DNA from 3 places in the Microbacterium istanbulense genome. Region 3 is predicted to be linked to each of the others. Evidence: predicted binding sites of a transcription regulator. Region 3 holds the regulator's gene; each other region holds the start of a gene.
What was found. The regulator HrcA, encoded in region 3, represses chaperone genes, less so after heat shock. The targets are predictions, from matches to a motif close to TTNGCACTCGNNNNNNNCGAGTGCNAA.
Positions count from the first base shown of each region.

Region 1: groES (co-chaperone GroES) is a predicted target of HrcA. The motif match lies at 1,625-1,651, and genes of this name have one in related genera.
Region 2: groL (chaperonin GroEL) is a predicted target of HrcA. The motif match lies at 1,266-1,292, and genes of this name have one in related genera.

Region 1 covers NZ_JBBDGN010000002.1:118,983-121,245, reverse strand. The annotation lists gene WDU93_RS03580 (hypothetical protein) at 1-1,030, opposite strand, end outside; gene groES (co-chaperone GroES) at 1,244-1,540, opposite strand; gene WDU93_RS03570 (class I SAM-dependent methyltransferase) at 1,670-2,263, shown strand, end outside.
Region 2 covers NZ_JBBDGN010000010.1:80,723-82,985, forward strand. The annotation lists gene WDU93_RS11215 (DUF2332 domain-containing protein) at 1-329, shown strand, start outside; gene WDU93_RS11220 (DUF3263 domain-containing protein) at 339-596, shown strand; gene WDU93_RS11225 (LytR C-terminal domain-containing protein) at 644-1,210, shown strand; gene groL (chaperonin GroEL) at 1,330-2,263, shown strand, end outside.
Region 3 covers NZ_JBBDGN010000014.1:60,438-62,700, reverse strand. The annotation lists gene dnaJ (molecular chaperone DnaJ) at 1-654, opposite strand, end outside; gene hrcA (heat-inducible transcriptional repressor HrcA) at 688-1,725, opposite strand; gene WDU93_RS13055 (carboxylesterase/lipase family protein) at 1,802-2,263, shown strand, end outside.

The sequences.
Region 1 (2,263 bases), on a different contig from region 3:
CCTGGAACGAGTCGTTGACCGACCAGTTGTCGGAGAAGTCGTCGTTGAAGGAGTCCGTCGCGGTGTGGTTGCCGATCGCGACGTCGCCCACCGAGATGTCGGTGTCGATGTTGTTGATCGTCAGGTCGCCGCCTGCGGCGTTGGAGCCGTCGCCCGAAGAGATGACGCTGCTCTGGCCGAAGTACTGGCCCACGTTGCCGCCCGAGGCGTCACCACCCGTGGCACCTGCACCACCACCGGTTCCGCCGTTGGCCGATCCGCCGCCGGCTCCCGACATCGCGTTGCCGCCGGAACCACCGTCGCCGCTGGCTGCGCCGGTCCCACTGCCGCCGTTGCCACCGTCGCCGCCGGATCCGAGAACGCCCGTCCCACCGTCGCCACCGTCACCGCCGGTTCCCGAGCCCCCCGCACCGCTGGTGCCGCCGGAGCCGCCACCGGCACCGGACAGGGCCGGTCCGCCCAGGCCGCCGCCGGCGCTGCCGCCGACCGCGAAGGCCGCGCCGCCGCTGCCCGAGGAGGTGGAGATGTTCTGGTTCACCGACTGGTCGTTGACCGTCGAGCGCGCATCGATGTCGATGTCGATGTCGGTGCCCCCGCCGTGGCCATGACCGCCGCCGCCCATGAGGCTGGCCGCGCCGCCACCGCCGATGCCGAGGTTGAAGTCCTCGAATCCGCCGCTGTTGTACTGGCGCACACCGGCGTTGATGGAGTGGTCGTTCAGCGTGGTGTTACCCGAGTCGTGCACCGAGTTGTCGTTGTACGAGTCGTTGACGGAGTGATCCGAGTTGTCGGAGTTGTCCGAGTTGTCGGAGTTATCGGAGTTGTCGTTGAACGAGTCTTCGAGCTTGACGTCGAGGTCGACATCGGTGTCGACGCTGTTGTCACTGTTGTCCGAGTTGTCGCTGTTGTCGGAGTTGTCCGAGTTGTCGGAGTTGTCCGTCCAGGAGTTGTCCGAGTTGTCGTTCAACGAGTCCTCGACGTCCAGATTCCACTGGGCTCCGAGGAGATTGACGTTGTCTTCTGCAGCCATGATCGATTCCCCTTGTTCGTCAGAGTGCCATTCGGCCTTGATGAGAGTCTGCGCCGGCGGGGGCGCAGCGACATCGGGGGCGACCCCGAGGCTTGTGGGGGCGCTACCGGGGGTCACCGGGGGCTGCACGGGGACGAATAGGGGATGCCGCGGAACGACGAAGGGGGCCCGGATGCCGCAGCATCCGAGCCCCCTTCATGAAGTTCGTCGCGATCAGCGAACGACGACCGCCAGCACGTCGCGGGCGGAAAGGACGAGGAACTCGTCCGCACCGAACTTGACCTCGGTGCCGCCGTACTTGCTGTAGAGCACGCGGTCGCCCACGGCGACATCGAGCGGAACGCGGTTGCCGTTGTCATCGATGCGGCCGGGGCCCACGGCCACGACCTCGCCCTCCTGGGGCTTCTCCTTGGCGGTGTCGGGGATGACCAGACCGCTGGCGGTGGTCTGCTCGGCCTCGACCTGCTTGATGACGATGCGGTCCTCGAGCGGCTTGATGGAAACCGACACGGTGTACCTCTTTCTTGACGGAGATCAGAAGACTCAATTAGCACTCTCGTACCGAGGTTGCTAATGATCAGTCTAGGCGCAGGGCTGGCACTCATGCAATGCGAGTGCCAGCCACCCTAGGCTAGAGGCGTGGAGATGTCCGAGCTGACTGCCCTGCTGACCCGCGAGGGACTGACCCTGCTCGATGAACTCGGCCCGGTCACCTCGGCCGCCGAGGTCGCCCGCGCGGTCTCTCGCCTGCGCGCGGCGGGACACTCCCCCGACCTTGTCTCCGCCGTGGTCGGGCAGGCCCGGTTGCGCGTGAAGGCGCAACCGAAATTCGGCGAGTTCGCCGAGCGGATGTTGTTCACCCGCGCCGGTCTCGAACAGGCGACCCGCCTGCCGATCGCCACGCTGCACGCCGTGCGCCTGCGCCAAGCCGGCATCACGGCGGTCGCCGACCTCGGTTGCGGGATCGGCGGCGACAGTCTGGCGTTCGCCGGTGCCGGCATCCGTGTCGACGCGGTGGATGCCGACGAGGTCACCGCGGCGATCGCCGCCTACAACCTGTCGGTGTTCGGTGATGAGGCGCGGGTGCGGCAGGCGTTCGCCGAAGAGGCCCTCCCCGATGACCCGGCCGTCGCGGTGTGGCTGGATCCGGCTCGCCGGACGGCGGGGCACAGTGAGACCCGCCGCGTCGCGGCATCCGACTACTCCCCCTCGCTCGATTGGGCCTTCGACGTC
Region 2 (2,263 bases), on a different contig from region 3:
TGCTGTGGGAGGGGGACGCGGTCGAGCAGCTGCGCGCGCTGGCCGCCCAGGCACCCGCCGACGCCACCCTCGTCGTGAGCACGCCCGGAGTGCTCGTCTACCTGCCGTGGCCGCGCCGGCTGGAGCTCGTCGAGGCCATCCGGTCCCTTGACGCACGATGGGTCACGATCGACGCACCCGCACTGCTGCGCGACCTGTGGCAGCCGCCCGTGAGCGTCGACGACTGGCCCGGCTCGGTCGTCGCGATCGACGGGCAGGTCCGTGCCGCGGCCGACCCCCTCGGTCGTCACTGGGAGTGGCGCGGCGGCGACGGGGCGGATGCCGCGTAGCCTGGCCTCATGCTCGGAGACCTCACCGATCGCGACAAGGCGATCCTGACGCTGGAGGCGGCCTGGCCGCGTCACAGCGGCATGAAGGAGGAGACAATTCGAGAGAAGCTCGGTCTGAGTCCCGCACGCTACTACCAGTTGCTCGGGCGTCTCATCGAGACCGAGGCCGCGCTCGAATTCGATCCGCTGCTGGTGCGTCGACTTCGCCGGCTGCGCGATGCGCGGGCCGCCCAGCGCACCTCGCGCATGCGCGGCTTCGTCGGCTGAGCGCCCCGCGGAGCGGATTCACGGCATCGGCCAGATAGCATCTTCTGGTGTCCACGCGCCCTCACGATCGATTCGACGACGTCCCCCGCGACTCCGGGAGGGTCGGTGCGCACCGCGCAGAAGCGCCGGGCATGAACGGTTGGGTGGTTCTGCTGTGGTCGACGGCCGCGGCTCTCGTGCTGATCGTGGCCGGCATCTTCATCTCGCTGGTGATGATGGGGCGCATCGAGCTGTTCCCGCAGGCTCAGCCCGAGGTGGCGGCCACCCAGGCCGGCGAGGCCGCCATCGACCCCACGTACCGGGTGATGATCCTCAATGGCACGTCGACCGACGGTCTGGAGACCGAAGCGCGCGACATCCTGCTCGCCAACGGCTGGACCGACGACATGGTGCTCGCGAGCGCCGGATCCACCACCGACTTCGAGACCACCACCGTCTATTACGTCGAGACCGGTGACCAGGCGGCTGCCGCGGGGGTCGCCGACCTCATCGGCGGCGCGAGCGTGGTGCAGAGCGACTTCTATGCCGGCCAGAACGACACGGACGATCCTCAGCTGACTGTCGTGCTGGGCCTGGATCGCACCACCGCTGCTCCCGAGACCCCCGCGGAGTAGTCGGGGCGGCTTCCCTCGCGGCTTGCACTCTCGGATGCCGAGTGCCAGAATGGCGTTAGCACTCACTGTGTTCGAGTGCTAAACCCACACGCCTACGTCCGGGAGGGACGAAAGAACTCATGGCAAAGATCATCGCTTTCGATGAGGAGGCCCGCCGCGGCCTCGAGCGCGGCCTGAACATCCTGGCCGACGCCGTCAAGGTCACCCTCGGCCCGCGCGGTCGCAACGTCGTTCTCGAGAAGAAGTGGGGCGCCCCCACCATCACGAACGACGGTGTGTCGATCGCCAAGGAGATCGAGCTCGACGACCCGTACGAGAAGATCGGCGCCGAGCTGGTCAAGGAGGTCGCCAAGAAGACCGATGACGTCGCCGGTGACGGAACCACCACCGCGACCGTCCTCGCTCAGGCGCTCGTCCGCGAGGGCCTGCGCAACGTCGCCGCCGGCGCCGACCCCATCTCGCTCAAGAAGGGCATCGAGAAGGCCGTCGCCGCGATCACTGCTGAGCTGCTCTCGAGCGCCAAGGAGATCGAGTCGAAGGAGCAGATCGCCGCGACCGCGTCGATCTCCGCCGCCGACCCCGAGATCGGCGCGCTGATCGCCGAGGCCATCGACAAGGTGGGCAAGGAAGGCGTCGTCACCGTCGAGGAGTCGCAGACCTTCGGCACCGAGCTCGAGCTCACCGAGGGTATGCGCTTCGACAAGGGCTACCTGAACCCCTACTTCGTCACCGACCCGGAGCGTCAGGAAGCGGTCTTCGAGGACCCGTACATCCTGATCGCTAACCAGAAGATCTCGAACATCAAGGACCTTCTGCCCATCGTCGACAAGGTGATCCAGGACGGCAAGGAGCTCGTCATCATCGCCGAGGACGTCGAGGGCGAAGCTCTCGCGACGCTGGTGCTGAACAAGATCCGCGGCATCTTCAAGTCGGTCGCCGTCAAGGCTCCCGGCTTCGGCGACCGCCGCAAGGCCATGCTGCAGGACATCGCGATCCTCACCGGCGGTCAGGTCATCACCGAAGAGGTGGGCCTCAAGCTCGAGAACGCCACGC
Region 3 (2,263 bases):
CTCGACACCGGCAGGGATGTCGAGCGACACGGTGCGGCGGGAGCGCACCCGTCCCTGGGCGCCACACGAGACACACGGGTTCGGGATGGTCGTGCCAAAGCCCTCGCATGTACCGCACGGCTGCGAGGTGACGACGTTGCCGAGCAGACTGCGCACCTGACGCTGCACGTGGCCCGAGCCACCGCAGACATCACATGTCACCGGCGAGGTGCCCGGCTGGCAGCAGCTGCCCTGGCACGTCTCGCACAGCACCGCCGTGTCGACCTCGATGTCACGGTGCGTGCCGAAGACCACGTCACCGAGGTCGAGGTTGACGCGCACAAGGGCATCCTGCCCCCGCTCGCGGCGCGACCGCGGACGGGCATTGCGCGCGCCGGACCCCGCACCGAAGAACGTCTCGAAGATGTCGCCGAAGCCGCCGAAGCCCCCGGCGCCGAAGCCACCGTTCGCGTCGCCGCCCATGTCGTAGCGGCGCCGCGAGTCCTCGTCGCTCAGCACGTCATAGGCATGCGTGACGAGCTTGAACTTCTCGGCGGCATCCTCACCCGGGTTCACATCGGGGTGCAACTGGCGCGCCAGTCGTCGGTAAGCCTTCTTGATCTCGTCCTGGGAGGCGTCACGAGACACCCCGAGAACTTCATAGTGGTCCGCCACAGTCACCTTTCTGAGTGTGTGCGTCGCGGGCGCTCAGCGCCCGGAGTCGTCGTCCTCGAGCAGTCTCGAGAGGTAGCGCGCCACCGCACGGGCGGCGGCGAGGTTGGTCGGGTAGTCCATGCGCGTCGGTCCCATCACACCGACGCGGGCTGTGCCACCGGGGGCAGCGTAGTTGCTCGCCACGATCGAGGCTTCGCCCAGACCGAACGGCGCGTTCTCGGTGCCGATGCTCGCGGCGAGTCCATGCTCGTCGGTGACCATCTCGCTCATCAGGCGCAGCAGGGTCACTTGCTCCTCGATGGCCTCGAGAAGCGGATGGATGCTGCCGCGGAAGTCCTGTTCCCTTCGGGCGAGGGTTGCGGCTCCGGCCATCACCAGACGGTCCTGGCGGAACTCGCCGAGCTCTTCGGAGATCACCCCGGCGATCACGTCGAGCGCCGGCTGGGTGCGGGCGCCAGCAGGCTCAACGGGGCCGAGATCGCCGACGCGCTCGCTGGCATCGGCCACGGGGCGCCCAGAGATCACCGCCGACAGCCGCGCACGCAGCACGGCGATGTCTTCTTCGTCGATGTCGATGGGCAGCGGGGCAACGCGCTGCGAGATGCCGCCGGCATCCGTCACCAGGATCACCAGCACCCGATTCGGCGCGAGGGCGACGAGCTCGAGGTGGGTGATCTTGGCGCGGGCGAAGGACGGATACTGCGCGAGAGCCACCTGTCCGGTGAGCTGTGTCAGCACGCGCACTGTGCGGGCCATGAGGTCGTCTAGGTCTGCCGGCGCCACGAGGAACGACTCGATCGCTGCCCGCTGCGCCCCGCTGAGCGGGCGCAATTGCGCCAGGTGGTTGACGAACACGCGGTACCCCTTGTCGGTGGGCACGCGCCCAGACGACGTATGAGGAGCCGTGATGAGGTCTTCGTCCTCGAGCTGGGCCATGTCATTGCGGATGGTGGCCGCGGACACCCCGAAGGCGTGGCGCTCAACGATCGAACGGCTGCCGACCGGCTCATGGGTCTCGACATAGTCCTGCACGATCGCCCGCAGTACCTGCAGCCCGCGTTCCGAGACCATGTCGCTCCCTCCTGTTGGCACTCACACTCGCTGAGTGCCAATTCTACCCGCCGCGAGACCCCGTAGCATGACCGCCATGGGGGAAGAGACAACGGTCGCTCTCTCGGTGGGGACGATCGCCGGGAGCGAGACAGACGGCATCCGGCGTTTTCTCGGCGTGCCCTATGCCGCAGCGCCGTTCGGTGAGAACCGGTTCCGCCCGCCACAGCCGGTGGCGAGCTGGAGCGGCATCCGCCCCGCCGTCGCGTTCGGCCCCACCGCCCCGCAGTCGCCCTACCCCGCACCGATGTCCTCCCTGCTCGGCAGCGTGCAGATCCCGGGCGAAGACATCCTCACCCTGAACGTGTGGGCGCCGGCCGACGCAGAGGCAGCACCGGTGGTCGTTTGGATCCACGGCGGCGCGTTCGAGCGGGGCACGGCGGCGTTGTCGGGGTACGACGGCACGTCCTTCGCGGCCGATGGCATCGTCTATGTCTCGGTGAACTACCGTCTCGGATCCGAAGGCTTCTCCGTGCTGAAGGATGCCCCGCTAAACCTC